2 regions of the Streptomyces sp. NPDC126503 genome follow, and region 1 is predicted to be linked to the other one. Evidence: riboswitches for the same ligand, from Rfam matches in the RefSeq annotation. Region 1 holds a riboswitch; the other holds the start of a gene.
The links. Region 1 has a riboswitch for glycine ahead of gcvT (glycine cleavage system aminomethyltransferase GcvT). Riboswitches for the same ligand answer to the same signal wherever they lie in the genome.
Positions count from the first base shown of each region.

Region 2: it holds a riboswitch for glycine, as region 1 does, so the genes downstream of both, gcvP (aminomethyl-transferring glycine dehydrogenase) here and gcvT (glycine cleavage system aminomethyltransferase GcvT) in region 1, are expected to answer to the same signal.

Region 1 covers NZ_JBEORS010000016.1:139,348-146,741, reverse strand. The annotation lists gene glyA (serine hydroxymethyltransferase) at 1-397, opposite strand, end outside; gene gcvH (glycine cleavage system protein GcvH) at 427-804, opposite strand; gene gcvT (glycine cleavage system aminomethyltransferase GcvT) at 882-1,997, opposite strand; glycine riboswitch at 2,157-2,256, opposite strand; gene ABTY40_RS21485 (AAA family ATPase) at 2,404-3,084, shown strand; gene ABTY40_RS21480 (enhanced serine sensitivity protein SseB) at 3,203-3,943, shown strand; gene ABTY40_RS21475 (enhanced serine sensitivity protein SseB C-terminal domain-containing protein) at 4,008-4,799, shown strand; gene ABTY40_RS21470 (ABC transporter permease) at 5,161-6,177, shown strand; gene ABTY40_RS21465 (ABC transporter substrate-binding protein) at 6,287-7,394, shown strand, end outside.
Region 2 covers NZ_JBEORS010000039.1:3,731-11,124, forward strand. The annotation lists gene ABTY40_RS29645 (MerR family transcriptional regulator) at 1-192, shown strand, start outside; gene ABTY40_RS29650 (DNA polymerase IV) at 276-1,706, shown strand; gene ABTY40_RS29655 (PRC-barrel domain-containing protein) at 1,758-2,132, opposite strand; glycine riboswitch at 2,246-2,344, shown strand; glycine riboswitch at 2,346-2,458, shown strand; gene gcvP (aminomethyl-transferring glycine dehydrogenase) at 2,523-5,408, shown strand; gene ABTY40_RS29665 (DUF5999 family protein) at 5,483-5,689, opposite strand; gene ABTY40_RS29670 (hypothetical protein) at 6,031-6,645, opposite strand; gene ABTY40_RS29675 (glutamate-cysteine ligase family protein) at 7,129-7,394, shown strand, end outside.

The DNA of each region.
Region 1 (7,394 bases):
GGCGCATGCCGTGGGTGAGGTGGCCGCCGTGCGCCAGGTCCAGACCCAGGATCGTGTCGCCGGGCTGGGCGATCGCGAAGAGGGCGGCCTGGTTGGCGGAGGCGCCGGAGTGGGGCTGCACGTTGGCGTACTCGGCGCCGAACAGCTCCTTGATCCGGTCGATGGCGATCTGCTCGGCCACGTCGACGTGCTCGCAGCCGCCGTAGTAGCGGCGGCCGGGGTAGCCCTCGGCGTACTTGTTGGTGAGGACGGAGCCCTGCGCCTCCATGACGGCGACCGGAGCGAAGTTCTCCGAGGCGATCATCTCGAGGGTGGACTGCTGGCGGCGGAGCTCGGCGTCGACGGCGGCGGCGACGTCCGGGTCCAGCTCGTGGAGGGGAGTGTTCAGAAGCGACATGTTTGATCCCTGGGGTCTCGGGCCCGGTCTCAGCCGGCGGAGAACTCGGCGTACTCGTCGGCGGAGAGCAGATCGTCCGGCGTCTCCGCGACGCGCACCTTGAACAGCCAGCCACCCTCGAACGGAGCCGAGTTCACCAGGGACGGGTCGTCCACCACGTCCTGGTTGGACTCCACGACCTCACCCGTCACCGGGGAGTACAGGTCGCTCACGGACTTCGTCGACTCCAGCTCGCCACAGGTCTCGCCCGCGGTGACGGTGGTACCGGCGGCCGGCAGGTCGGCGTAGACGACATCGCCGAGCGCGTTGGCCGCGAACTCCGTGATGCCGACGGTCGCGACGCCGTCCACGGCGTCCGACAGCCACTCGTGCTCCTTGGTGTAACGCAGCTGCTGGGGGTTGCTCATGACCTGATTCTCCTGGATCGGGGGAGTGCGGATGTACGCGGGTCTTGCGGGGTGAGACGTGGTGGGGGACGAATCCGTCACTTCTGACGCTTGTAGAACGGCAGCGCGACCACCTGGTACGGCTCGTGGGTGCCGCGGATGTCCACCCCTACACCCTCGGTGCCGGGGGCGGCGTGCGCCGCGTCCACGTAGGCCATGGCGATCGGCTTGCCGAGGGTCGGGGACGGGGCGCCGGAGGTCACCTCGCCGATCACCTCGCCGTTCGCGACCACGGACATCCCGGCGCGCGGGACGCGGCGGCCCTCGGCGATCAGGCCCACGAGCTTGCGCGGCGGGGCGGTCTCGGCGCGCTCGGCGGCGGCCTGAAGGGCCTTGCGGCCGACGAAGTCGCCCGGCTTCTCGAACTTCACGACCCGGCCGAGACCGGCGTCGAAGGGGGTGAGGTCGGTGGTCAGCTCGTGACCGTAGAGCGGCATGCCCGCCTCCAGGCGGAGCGTGTCACGGCAGGACAGGCCGCAGGGGATCAGGCCCGCGCCGGCGCCCGCCTCGGTCAGCGCCTTCCAGACGCCCTCCGCGTGCTCGGGCTTCAGGAACAGCTCGAAGCCGTCCTCGCCGGTGTAGCCGGTCCGGGCGATCAGGGCGGGCACCCCGGCGACCGTGCCGGGCAGGCCCGCGTAGTACTTCAGACCGTCCAGGTCGGCGTCGGTGACCTGCGCGAGGATGCCGGGGGACTCCGGGCCCTGCACGGCGATCAGCGCGTACGCGTCGCGGTCGTCGCGCACCTCCGCGTCGAAGCCCTCCGCGCGGGCCACCAGGGCGTCCAGGACGACCTGCGCGTTGGAGGCGTTCGCCACGACCATGTACTCGGTCTCGCCGAGGCGGTAGACGATCAGGTCGTCGAGGATGCCGCCGTCCTCCCGGCAGATCATCGTGTAGCGGGCGCGGCCGTTGCCCACGGTGGAGATGTTGCCGACCAGGGCGTGGTCGAGCAGGTCCACGGCCTGCGGGCCGGTGACGGTGATCTCGCCCATGTGGGAGAGGTCGAAGAGGCCGGCCCGGGTGCGCACGGCGTTGTGCTCGTCGCGCTCGCTGCCGTACCGCAGCGGCATGTCCCAGCCGGCGAAGTCGGTCATGGTCGCGCCCAGCGAACGATGGAGCGCGTCGAGGGCGGTGAGGCGGGGGGCAGTGCTCATGGGGTGGCTCCAGGGTCCCAAGGGCGTGATCGGTGACGAAAACACATGACGGGCGAGGACGTCCTCCCCATCTGTCATGGAACCTGAGAGGTTCACCGAGGGCATCCTCGGCTTGCACCTTGGGTGGGGACGCACCGGCGTCCCGCTTTTCAGATCTGCCTCATCCACGCGGTACGGGGCCTGAGAGATTCAAGGGAGGGTCTTGCTCCTTCGGCGCCCGGACGCGCTCGGCGGTCCGGAACTCTCCCGCGCGGATTCGAGCGGCCGGTATGCGGTTGTACGGCGCTGAGCGCGCCTGGCGCGCACATCATTGCATGTGGTGTCGGCGGGGCAAATCGCTTGTCTGGGATTACCGCTTCTTTACACTTCGTGGGGAAGGGTCTCCTGAGACCCGACAGGGGGAGCGATGACGATCGAGCACACCGGCGCGTTCGCGGCCGGCACCGGCATACCGCCCCAGCGGATGCCCGCCCGCGCCCGCGCGCGGACCCGCTCGCACGGCCGGGGACGGCTCCTGCGGGACCTGCGCGAGCGCGGCGGCCGGGGCCCCCGCGCCCTCACCTTCGCCGCCGGTGACCTGGTGGTCGTCTCCGGTCTGCCCGGCAGCGGCAAGTCCACCCTGATGAAGCGGACCGCGCACGGCCGGGGCGTCGACTCCCAGGACGCCCGCGAGCGCTGGGAGGCCCGCATGCCGCGCCTCCTGCCGTACGCCCTCTACCGCCCCCTGGTCCGGGTCGCCCACTACGCGGGGCTGCGCCGCGCCCTGCGCTCCGGCGAGGGCGTGATCGTGCACGACTGCGGCACCCAGTCCTGGGTGCGCGGCTGGCTCGCCCGGGAGGCGCGGCGGCGCGGCCGCGCCCTCCACCTCGTCCTGCTCGACGTCGACGCGGAGACCGCCCGGGCCGGCCAGCGCGAGCGGGGCCGCGGCGTCTCGGCCTACGCCTTCGCCCGCCACCGCCGGGCCGTCGGCCGGCTCCTCGCCGCCGCCGAGTCGGGCACCCTGCCCCGCGGCTGCGCCTCGGTCACCCTGCTGGACCGGGACGCGGCGGGCACCCTGCGGAAGATCGGCTTCCGGGAGGCGGCCTGAGCGGGCCGCCCCCGCGCTCGTACCCTTCTTTCAGGCCACACCGGCGGCGGGGCGGCGTTAGGGTGCTGCCGGGGACGGGCCGGGGGCGGCAGACCGTGCGAGAAGGGGACACAGGACCGTGGATGTGACGTGGCCGGGCAATGAGCTCGAAGAGGTGCTGGCCGCCTCGCTGGGCGACCCCGCCGCAGGCGGCCGCCTCGTCGAGGTGCTGGGCCGCAGCCCCGTCTGGGTGCCCCTGCCCAACGGCGGCGGGCCCGACAGCACGGACCTGGACCTCGCCACCATGGAGATCGGCGGCGCGGCCTACGTGCCCGTCTTCAGCTCCGAGCAGCAGTTCCTCGCCTGTGTCGGCCCCCACATGTCCTTCACCGTCGCCCCCGCCCGCGACTTCGCCCGCGGCCTGCCGCCCCAGCTCGGCATCGCCGTCAACCCCGGCGGCACGGTCGGCGTCCCGCTGCCCCCGCCCGCGGTGGCCGAACTCTGCCGGGTCGGCCGCACCCCGCTCGACGGCCCCGCCAGCGGCGGCCGCGTCCGCCTCTTCGAGCCCGACTGGCAGGACGACCCCGTCGACTTCCTCGCCGCCGCCTCCGCCGAGTTCGACGCCACCGGGATCGTCACCACGGCCCGCCGCACCCTCGCCAGCGTCGAGGGCACCGAGCCGGCCCTCTTCATCGGCGTCCAGCTCGTCTCCCTGGACGGCGTCGACCGCACCGCGCCCCTGGACGCCCTCGGGCGCGCCCTGGGCCGCGTCGAGGTCGCCTGGCCCGTCAACCTCATCCTCCTCGACATGGCTCAGGACCCCGTCGGCGACTGGATGCTGGAGCGGGTGCGTCCCTTCTACCGGCGTGCCGCCGGGTGAGCGGCCCGCTGTCTAAGCTGAACCGATTCGAGCGAGCCGTACGACAAGAGGGGCGGAACCCAGGGTGAGCGCGTCAGGCACCGCCGCGGCCGGGCAGGTCGAGCACATGCTGCGCCAGGTGGCGCCCGGACGCTACGACGCGTACGAGCGGCTGCTCCACGCCCTCGCCGACGGCGAGGTGTGGATGCTGCTCTGGCAGGGTTCGGCCGGGTCGCCCGACGCGCAGTACGGGAACATGGAGGTCGACGGCTTCGGCTACGCCCCCTGCGTCACCTCCCCGCAGGAGCTGGCGGCCTCCGGCTGGAACCGCGCCCACGAGCGCGTCACGGGCCGGGAGATCGCCCGCGCCCTCTACCCCGACCGCTGGGGCATCTGGCTGAATCCGCACGCCCCCGGCGGCGGCGTCGGCATCCCCTGGGCCGACCTGCGCCGGATCGCCACCGGTCTGGACCGGATGCCCGCGGGGCCGCTCAGGGTCGGCGAGCCCGCCGTGGAGATCCCGCAGTTCTACGCCCTGCTCACGCACACCGCCCACCGCACCCCGGCCGTCCGCTCGCTGCGCCGCGGCTGGGTGCAGCCCGCGCTCGGCTCGCCGTACCTGGTCGTCGGGCTCGACCTGTACGACACCTCGGCGGCGGCCGTCGAGGAGGTGCGGGCGATGATGCGCCAGGCGATCGGCGCCGTCCCCGAGGGCCTGCCCGTCTCCACGGTCGCGCTCTCCGACGCGTACGACCCCGTGGCGCTCTGGCTCCGGGCGAACGCCCGGCCCTTCTACGACCGCGAGGCCCACGGCGGGCGCGGCTCCGCGTCCGTACCCGGTTACGGATATCCGCCCCCCGCGCCGTCCGGATACTGAGACGGCCCCCCTGTTCCGCCCGGACCACAGGCCTCCGGAGCCCCGCTCCGGGGGCCTTCGTTCGCCCCAATTCACCACACGGAAGAAGTAGTTGGGCGACATGTCCGATTGCGCGGAAGAGGGACCCGGTTGGTCCGCTCACATGATCACGACGTCCGGATAACGGAAGTCACAGCACCGCATCACGGTTGCGCAAACATTCACCGCCAGGTCTGGCGGGTGATCGCGGACACATTGAAGACTCCCCGGAACACCGGGCGTTCGGCTCCTTTCGAGCAGAGGCCCAGCAGTTGTTCCACCGAGCCGCTACCCGCGGCGGGCAAGGGCCGGCTACCGGCGGCCGAGAGGGGTCCTCACCACGATGACGGCACCACTGCACGAGACGAGTGCGGCCGAGTCGACCGCAGCCGTCGACGGCGCGCCCGACGCCCCCGGCACTCCCGGCACCGGCAAGGCGATCGAGGGCCGCTCGCCCTGGCAGATCGCCTGGACCCGGCTCAAGCGCGACAAACTCGCCCTCGCCGGCGGCTTCGTCGTGGTCTTCCTCATCCTCGTCGCGATCTTCGCCCCGGTCATCGTCGGCCTCCTCGGCCACCCGCCGGACGAGTTCCACGAGGACCAGATCGACCCGCTGTTCGGCACGCCGATCGGCTCCTTCGGCGGCATGAGCTCCGAGTTCCTCCTCGGCGTCGAGCCCGTCAACGGCCGCGACGTCTTCAGCCGCATCGTCTACGGCGCCCGCATCTCGCTGCTCGTCGCCTGCCTCGCGGCCCTCTTCGCCGTCCTCCTCGGAACCGTCCTCGGCATCGTCGCCGGCTACTTCGGCGGCTGGGTCGACGCCGCCGTCAGCCGCGTCATGGACGTCATGCTCGCCTTCCCGCAGCTCCTCTTCACCATCGCCCTGGTCTCGGTGCTGCCCAACGAGCTCCTCGGACTCGACGGCTCGGGCGTCCGCATCGCCGCCCTGGTGCTCGTGATCGGCTTCTTCGGCTGGCCGTACGTGGGCCGCATCGTCCGCGGCCAGACGCTCTCGCTGCGCAACCGCGAGTACGTCGAGGCCGCCCAGAGCCTCGGCGCGGGCCGCCTCTACATCCTCCGCAAGGAGCTGCTGCCCAACCTGATCGCGCCGATCACCGTCTACGCGACGCTCATGATCCCCACCAACATCCTCACCGAAGCGGCCCTGAGCTTCCTCGGCGCGGGCGTGAAGCCCCCCACCGCTTCCTGGGGGCAGATGCTGTCGACGGCCATCACCACCTACGAGGCGGACCCGCTGTTCATGGTGTTCCCCGGCCTCGCCATCTTCATCACCGTCCTGGCGTTCAACCTCTTCGGTGACGGCGTGCGCGACGCGCTCGACCCGAAGGGCTCCCGCTGACCGGACGCCCACGCCACGCAAGACCCGCCCCTGCCGCTGGCGACAGGAGGCTCATCCCCATCGGCGGACCGCCGCGACGGCCGCCACTATCCCGGAGGTTGCTGGACCCATGCTGAAGAGTTCTCAGCGCAGAATCGCCGCGGGCGCGCTCCTCGCCGCGGCCACGATGGTCGTCACCACCGCCTGCGGCGGGGGCAACGGCGACGGCGGCAGCAAGGGCAAGGGTGACCTCGTCTTCAACGGCGCGGTCAACAAGGTCCTCAACGCCTCGGACAAGAAGGGCGGCGAGCTGAAGTTCATCGGCTCGCAGGAGGCCGACAGCTGGGACCCGCAGCGCGGCTACTACGGCTTCGTCTGGGACTTCGCCCGCTACTACACCCGCCAGCTGGTCACCTTCAAGGCCGCCCCGGGAGCCGCCTCCACCGAGCTCGTCGCCGACCTCGCCACCGACACCGGCAAGGTCTCGCCCGACGGCCTCACCTACACCTTCACGCTGAAGGACGGGGTGACCTGGGAGGACGGCAAGCCGATCACCTCCAAGGACATCAAGTACGGCATCGAGCGCATCTGGGCCCAGGACGTCATCTCCGGCGGCCCGATCTACCTCCAGCAGGTGCTCGACCCGAAGGCCGAGTACAAGGGCCCGTACAAGGACAGCACCCCGGACAAGCTCGGCCTCAAGGCGATCGAGACCCCGGACGACAAGACCATCGTCTTCAAGCTGCCGGCCCCCAACGGCGACTTCCTCCAGATGCTGGCCATGCCGGCCGCCTCCCCGGTCCGCAAGGACAAGGACACCGGCGCCAAGTACGGCCTGAAGCCGTTCTCCTCCGGCCCGTACAAGTGGCAGTCGTACACGCCGAACAAGTCCATCAAGCTCGTCCGCAACGACAAGTGGGACGCCAAGACGGACACCGTCCGCAAGGCCCTGCCGGACAGCATCAGCGTCACGTTCACCACGAACGCCGACGACATGGACAACCGCCTGATCGAGGGCGAGTACGACCTCGACATCAACGCGACCGGTGTCGGCGCCGCCGCCCGCCAGAAGGTCCTCCAGCGGCACAACGAGAACGTGGACAACCCGCAGACCGGCTTCATCCGGTACGCGGTCTTCCCGCAGACGGTCACGCCGAACATCGAGTGCCGCAAGGCCATGATCTACGCGGCCGACTCCAAGTCCCTCCAGACCGCCCGCGGCGGCCCGCAGGGCGGCG
Region 2 (7,394 bases), on a different contig from region 1:
TCGCCCGACGAGGTGGTGAGCCTCCTCCAGGGCGGTCAGGGTGTCTTCGGCATCGCCGTGGGCGTCGTCTGGCGCGACGTGGAGGCGGCTCTCTCGCAGCTGCACGGCGAGCGGGTCGACACGGGCGAGACGCTGATCGGGCACAATCCGGGCGACGAACTGGCCCGGCGGCGGCGCGACCGGGCCGTCTGAGCCCCGGGTCCGGCGGCCGGCCGGTCCTGCCGGGTTTCCTGTCGGTGAGTCCGATGTCAGTGGCATGGGGCAGCATCGGAGGCGTGAGAGCCGCGCCGACGATCCTGCATCTGGACATGGATGCGTTCTTCGCCGCCGCCGAGCAGGCGGCGAAGCCCAGCCTGCGCGGAAAACCGGTGATCGTCGGCGGTCTCGGGCCGCGCGGCGTGGTGGCCACCGCCTCCTACGAGGCGCGGCGCTTCGGGGTGCACTCCGCCATGCCGATGGGGCAGGCGCGGCGGCTCGCGCCGAACGCCGCCTTTCTCGTGGCGCGCTTCGCCTTCTACCGGTCGATCAGTGAGCAGGTGATGGAGCTGCTCGGGCGGCTGTCGCCGCTCGTGGAGCCGCTGAGCCTGGACGAGGCCTTCGTCGATCTGGAGGCCGGGGGAGTGGCCGACGACAGCGCGAGCGCGCGGGCCGCCGGGGAGCGGCTGCGGGCCGACATCCTGGCCACCACCGGCCTGACCGGTTCCGTCGGTCTCGCCGGGTCCAAGATGATCGCCAAGATCGCCTCCGAGGAGGCCAAACCCGACGGACTCGTGCTCATCGAGCCGGGCACCGAGCGGGAGCTCCTCGGGCCCCGGTCGGTACGGATCCTGCCCGGCGTCGGCCCGGCCACCGGGGAGCACCTGCGGCGGGCCGGGATGACCACGGTCGCCGATCTGGCGGAGGCCGGTGAGGACGAGCTCGTACGGCTCCTGGGGAAGGCGCACGGGGCCTCGCTGCACCGGATGGCCCAGGGGTACGACGACCGGCCGGTGGTGGCCGAGCGGGACGCCAAGTCGGTGTCGGTCGAGGACACCTTCGACGTGGACCTGCACGACCGGGTACGGATCCGCACGGAGGTGGAGCGGCTCGCCGAGCGGTGCGTGGGGCGGCTGCGCGCCTCGGGGCACTCCGGGCGGACCATCGTGCTCAAGGTGCGGCGGTACGACTTCTCGACGCTGACCCGCTCCGAGACGCTGCGCGGGCCCACGGACGACCCGGTGGTCGTACGGGAGGCGGCGGGGCGGCTCCTGGAGGCGGTGGACACCACGGGGGGCGTGCGGCTCCTGGGTGTCGGGGTCAGCGGCCTCGCCGACTACACGCAGGAGGACCTCTTCGCGCAGTTCGCGGAGGCGGCGGAGTCCATGGCCGGCGGGCGCGACACCGGGGAGGCCGAGGCCCCGGCGGAGCCCGCCGCCTCCCTCCCCGGCGACCCCGCCCGGACCGCTCCGGCCGAGGAGCGGCACTGGTCCCCGGGGCAGGACGTACGGCACGCCGTGCACGGGGCGGGCTGGGTCCAGGGCAGCGGGGTCGGACGCGTCACCGTCCGCTTCGAGGAGCCCTGGTCCCCGCCGGGTCGGGTGCGGACCTTCGCCGTGGACGATCCGGATCTGGAGCCGTCCGAGCCGCTTCCGCTGGTGCGGGGGACGGGGCGGGGGACCGGTGTGCCGGGGCGCGCGGACGCGGCGGGCGGAGGAGCGGCGGCCTGACCCGTCGGCGGCCCCCGGAGCCGTACGTCCTGCCCGAGGGTGTGCGGGCCGTCAGGGGCCGTCCTGGCCCGCCAGGCGCCCGAAGTCCGTGTCCGGTGTGTCCCCGGGCGGGGGCGGCAGGGCGAGGCTGTAGTGGCGGTAGAGCTGGAGTTCCTGCTCGGGGGAGAGGTGCCGGCCGACGCCGAAGTCCGGGGCGTCCTTGATCAGCGCCCGCTCGTACGGGACATGGAGCCCGTCGTCGACCAGTTCGCTCGGCGCCAGGGGGACGAAGGCGTCCCGGCTGAAGAGACCCGTGCGGACGGCGGCCCACTCCGGGACGCCGGTCGCGTCGTCCAGGTACACCTCGTCCACCGTCCCGATTCTGTGTCCGTTCCGGTCGTACGCCTTGCGGCCGATCAGGCTGCGCGGATCGATGTCGGTCTGCACGGTCCCTCCAACTGGTCGCAGCTGCTCCACACCCCTACGAAAGGGCACATCCGGGATGTCGGCCACTTGAGCGATGGGCGGCACAACGGCGCTGGTAGGCTGGCTGTGGCTGTCGACCCCGTGCGGGAGAGTCCCCCGGAGAAAGCTTCCGGTGGCGCCGAAGGAGCAAATCCTCCCCGGAATCTCTCAGGCCCCTGTACCGCGCGGACGAGGTCACTCTGGAAAGCAGAGCGGGAGTCCGACGGCATCCGCTCTCACCGACGGTGAAAGCCGGCGTGCCCTCGGGCGTGCCGGTGAAGCTCTCAGGTTGAGATGACAGAGGGGGAGGCCGTCCGGGCACCCGCGCCGTGGTGCCCCTCGCAGGTCGTGACGACCAGGAGGCCCCCGCACATGACCGCCAACCGCATCCCGCTCTCCGAGCTCGAGCAGGGCATTCCCTTCGAGCAGCGGCACATCGGCCCCGACGCCGAGGCGCGCGCCAAGATGCTCGCCCAGGTCGGCTACGGCTCGCTGGACGAGCTCACCGCCGCCGCGGTGCCGGACGTGATCAAGAACGCCGAGGCGCTGGGCCTGCCCGGTGCCCGGACGGAGGCCGAGGTCCTCGCCGAGCTGCGCGACCTCGCCGACCGCAACCAGGTCCTCGCCCCGATGATCGGACTCGGCTACTACGGGACCTTCACCCCGCCGGTGATCCTGCGGAACGTGATGGAGAACCCCGCCTGGTACACGGCCTACACCCCGTACCAGCCGGAGATCTCCCAGGGCCGCCTCGAGGCCCTGCTGAACTTCCAGACCATGGTCGCCGACCTGACCGGTCTGCCCACCTCGGGCGCCTCGCTGCTCGACGAGAGCACCGCCGCCGCCGAGGCCATGGCGCTCTCGCGGCGCGTCGGCAAGGTCAAGAACGGTGTCTTCGTCGTCGACGCCGACGCCCTGCCGCAGACCATCGCGGTCATCCGGACGCGGGCCGAACCGACCGGGGTCGAGGTCGTCGTCACCGACCTGTCCGCCGGCATCCCGGCCGAGGTCGCCGAGCGCGGCGTCTTCGGCGTGCTGCTGCAGTACCCGGGCGCCTCCGGTGCCGTCCGGGACATCAAGCCGGTCATCGACCAGGCCCACGAGCTCGGCGCGATCGTCACCGTCGCCGCCGACCTGCTCGCCCTCACGCTGCTCGCCTCGCCCGGCTCCCTCGGCGCCGACATCGCCGTGGGCACCACCCAGCGCTTCGGCGTCCCCATGGGCTTCGGCGGCCCGCACGCCGGCTACATGGCCGTCCAGGACAAGCACGCCCGCTCCCTCCCCGGCCGCCTCGTGGGCGTCTCCGTCGACGCCGACGGCAACCGCGCCTACCGCCTGGCCCTGCAGACCCGCGAGCAGCACATCCGCCGCGAGAAGGCCACCAGCAACATCTGCACCGCCCAGGTGCTGCTCGCCGTCATGGCCGGCATGTACGCCGTCTACCACGGTCCGGACGGTCTGCGGCAGATCGCCGAGCGCACCCACCGGTACGCCGCCATCCTCGCCGCCGGTCTGCGCGCCGGAGGCGTGGAGCTGGTCCAGGGCGCCTTCTTCGACACCCTGACCGCCCGGGTACCGGGCCGCGCCGACGCGATCGTGGCCGCCGCCCGCGAGGCCGGGGTCAACCTGTACCGCGCCGACGCCGACCACGTGTCGATGTCCTGCGACGAGACCACCACCCGCGCCCAGCTCGCGGCCGTGTGGGGTGCCTTCGGCGTCACCGCCGACGTCGAGGCCCTCGACGCGGTCACCGAGAACGCGCTGCCCGCCGACGCGCTGCGCTCCGACGCGTACCTGACCCACCCGGTCTTCCACGCGCACCGCTCCGAGACCTCGATGCTGCGCTACCTGCGCAGGCTGGCCGACCGCGACTACGCGCTCGACCGCGGCATGATCCCGCTGGGCTCGTGCACCATGAAGCTCAACGCGACGACCGAGATGGAGTCGGTGACCTGGCCCGAGTTCGGCCAGATCCACCCCTTCGCCCCGGTCGAGCAGGCCCAGGGCTACCTCACGCTCATCACCGAGCTGGAGGAGCGCCTCGCCGAGGTGACCGGCTACGACAAGGTCTCCCTCCAGCCGAACGCCGGTTCTCAGGGGGAGCTCGCGGGTCTCCTCGCGGTCCGCGCCTATCACCGCGCCAACGGCGACGAGCAGCGCACGGTCTGCCTCATCCCCTCCTCCGCGCACGGCACCAACGCCGCCTCCGCCGTGATGGCCGGCATGAAGGTCGTCGTCGTCAGGACCGCCGACGACGGCGAGGTCGACGTCGAGGACCTGCGCGCCAAGATCGCGCAGTACCGCGACGAGCTGTCCGTCCTGATGATCACCTACCCGTCGACGCACGGCGTCTTCGAGGAGCACGTCGCGGACATCTGCGCCGAGGTGCACGAGGCCGGCGGCCAGGTGTACGTGGACGGCGCCAACCTCAACGCGCTGGTCGGCCTCGCCAAGCCCGGAAAGTTCGGCGGCGACGTCTCGCACCTGAACCTGCACAAGACCTTCTGCATCCCGCACGGCGGCGGCGGCCCCGGCGTCGGCCCGGTCGCGGTGCGCGCGCACCTCGCCCCGTACCTGCCGAACCACCCGCTCCAGCCCACCGCGGGCCCGGAGACCGGCGTCGGCCCGATCTCGGCCGCCCCGTGGGGTTCCGCCGGCATCCTGCCGATCTCCTGGTCGTACGTCCGCCTCATGGGCGGCGAGGGCCTCAAGCGCGCCACGCAGGTCGCCGTCCTCGCGGCCAACTACATCGCCAAGCGCCTGGAGCCGCACTACCCGGTGCTCTACACCGGTCCGGCCGGGCTGGTCGCCCACGAGTGCATCGTGGACCTGCGCCCGCTCTCCAAGGCGACCGGGGTCAGCGTCGACGACATCGCCAAGCGACTGATCGACTACGGCTTCCACGCGCCGACCATGTCCTTCCCGGTCGCCGGCACGCTGATGATCGAGCCCACCGAGTCCGAGGACCTGACCGAGCTCGACCGCTTCTGCGACACGATGATCGCGATCCGGGCCGAGATCGAGAAGGTCGCCACGGGCGTGTGGCCGGCCGACGACAACCCGCTGCACAACGCCCCGCACACCGCCGCCGCGCTGGGCGGCGAGTGGAACCACCCGTACACCCGAGACGAGGCCGTCTTCCCGGCCGGCGTCTCGGCCGCCGACAAGTACTGGCCGCCGGTGCGCCGGATCGACGGCGCCTTCGGCGACCGGAACCTGGTCTGCTCCTGCCCGCCGCTGGACGAGTACGACCACTGAGCCGCGCGGCTCGCACGGCCGAGGGCCGGCCCGGAGAACTCCTCCGGGCCGGCCCTCGGCCGTTTCCGCCGCGGTCAGGCGGCGGTCGTGACCCGGCCCGTCGTCAGCGGCCGGTGCGGTGCGATGATCTGGCCGTCCGGCAGCAGTTCACCGGTGTCCTCGAAGAGGAGGACGCCGTTGCACAGCAGGCTCCAGCCCTGCTCCGGGTGGTGCGCCATCAGGCGGGCCGCCTCCCGGTCGGCGGAGTCGGCGGTGGGACAGGCAGGCTGGTGCTGGCACATGGGTGGGTTCTTTCGCTGCGTCGTGGTGGATGTCCTGCGGCTCGCGCTCATGGCCGCCCCCGTCGGTCGGTTCGATGGTCCCAGTCTTGCCTCACGGACGGCCTTCCGCAGGGATTTCGCGTCAGCTCGTCCTCTCCGGGGAAGACGCATCACCCGCAGGGGCGGTTCAGGTCAACCCCCCCGTCACTTCGGGTGGTTCGGGATGGCCCGAGCGGGCTAGTCCGTACGGGAGGGGTGTTCGGGAGCGGTGTTCGGGCGGGTGTGGGCGCCGTCCCCGGACAGCGGTGCGCCCCGTGATCCGGCCGGATCACGGGGCGGCGTCGGGGTGTGACGGGGGTGGATCAGGCGGGCGCCGCCGAGCCCGCGAGGGGCGGCGGCGCGAGGCGGGTCGTCAGCACGGGCAGGAGGTCGGCGATCCGGTACGGGCGGTGGGCCGCGATTCCGGGCGGTGCGGGGGCCAGCGGCACCAGGATGTCGGCCGCCGCGGGCGCCACCGGGGTGTCCTCCCCGTCCGGCTCGGCGTGCAGCCAGAGCGTCAGCATGTAGAGCTCCGGGATGGAGAGCAGCCGGGGCTGGTACGTGGTGGGCAGCGCCTCGGCCTGGGCCAGGGCCCGCTCCGTCGAGAGGACGTACGGTCCCTCGAAGAAGTGCGAGAAGGACCAGCCGTCCGGGGTGAGCATCGTGTCCGCGGCGGCGATCGCCCGGTCACCGCTTCGGATCAGGAAGCGCCAGCCGACGAGCCGGGTGCGGGGTGTCGCCGCGGGGGGTGCTCCGGGGGTGGCCCCGGGCACGCCGGTGACGCCGAGGACGTGCACGGGCAGCGGGAGTTCGGGGCTCAGCGGCCCCTGTGCGGCCCGCAGTGCGGGAGTTCGGGTCTCGCTCACCGCGGTGGGGGAGCCGAGCGCCGCGAGGACACTGCGGAGGGCCGGCGCGGGGGCCGGGGAACGTCGGAGCATGGTGGGTCGCCTCTCACTCAGGAGACACGGTGACGCGTGGGCAGGTACACGACGGCGCTGTCGGCGGCGGGGCCAGAGAGGGGGCCATGCGGCCATGGCCGGGCGCCAACACTCTGCCTCGTCCGCGGAGTTTATACGACACGTGTTCACACAGTGTTTCCGCTAGACGGCCCCGTTATTCCTGACAAGACGTCAACAAGCCGTATTACGGGGCAGTTGAAACGGAATAGTGACATCGGCGAGGCCGCTGCCTGCGCATTCCCCGGGGCGGCGGACGGCTGAATTATGACCCCACCCCGGAAGGCAATATGACATTGGTATATGACGACGGCGGAGTGTCGTCGGACCGTGCCGATGGAGTGCTCGGTGCAGCCTAACCGCCGACGGCCTCGGCGCGCAGGGGTTGTGGATCAGCGGGGTGGGCACAATCGTCCGTGACACGCGGCCGTCGTGGCGGCCGCCCAGGGCGGGAGGGACCCTTAGATGGGGGAGAAAGTCGTGGCGGACGGGTTCGCCCCGGCCGACCGGCAGCGGTACCGGAGGAAACTCCAGCAGTGCCTCGCGGGACTCGCGAGACTGCTGGCGGAGAAGAGGTTCGACCGTCCGCGCAATCTCATGGGACTGGAGATCGAACTCAATCTCGCGGGCGCCGACGGACTGCCCCGCATGCTCAACGGACCCGTTCTCCAGAAGATCGCCAGCCCCGATTTCCAGACGGAACTCGGAATGTTCAACCTGGAAGTGAACAT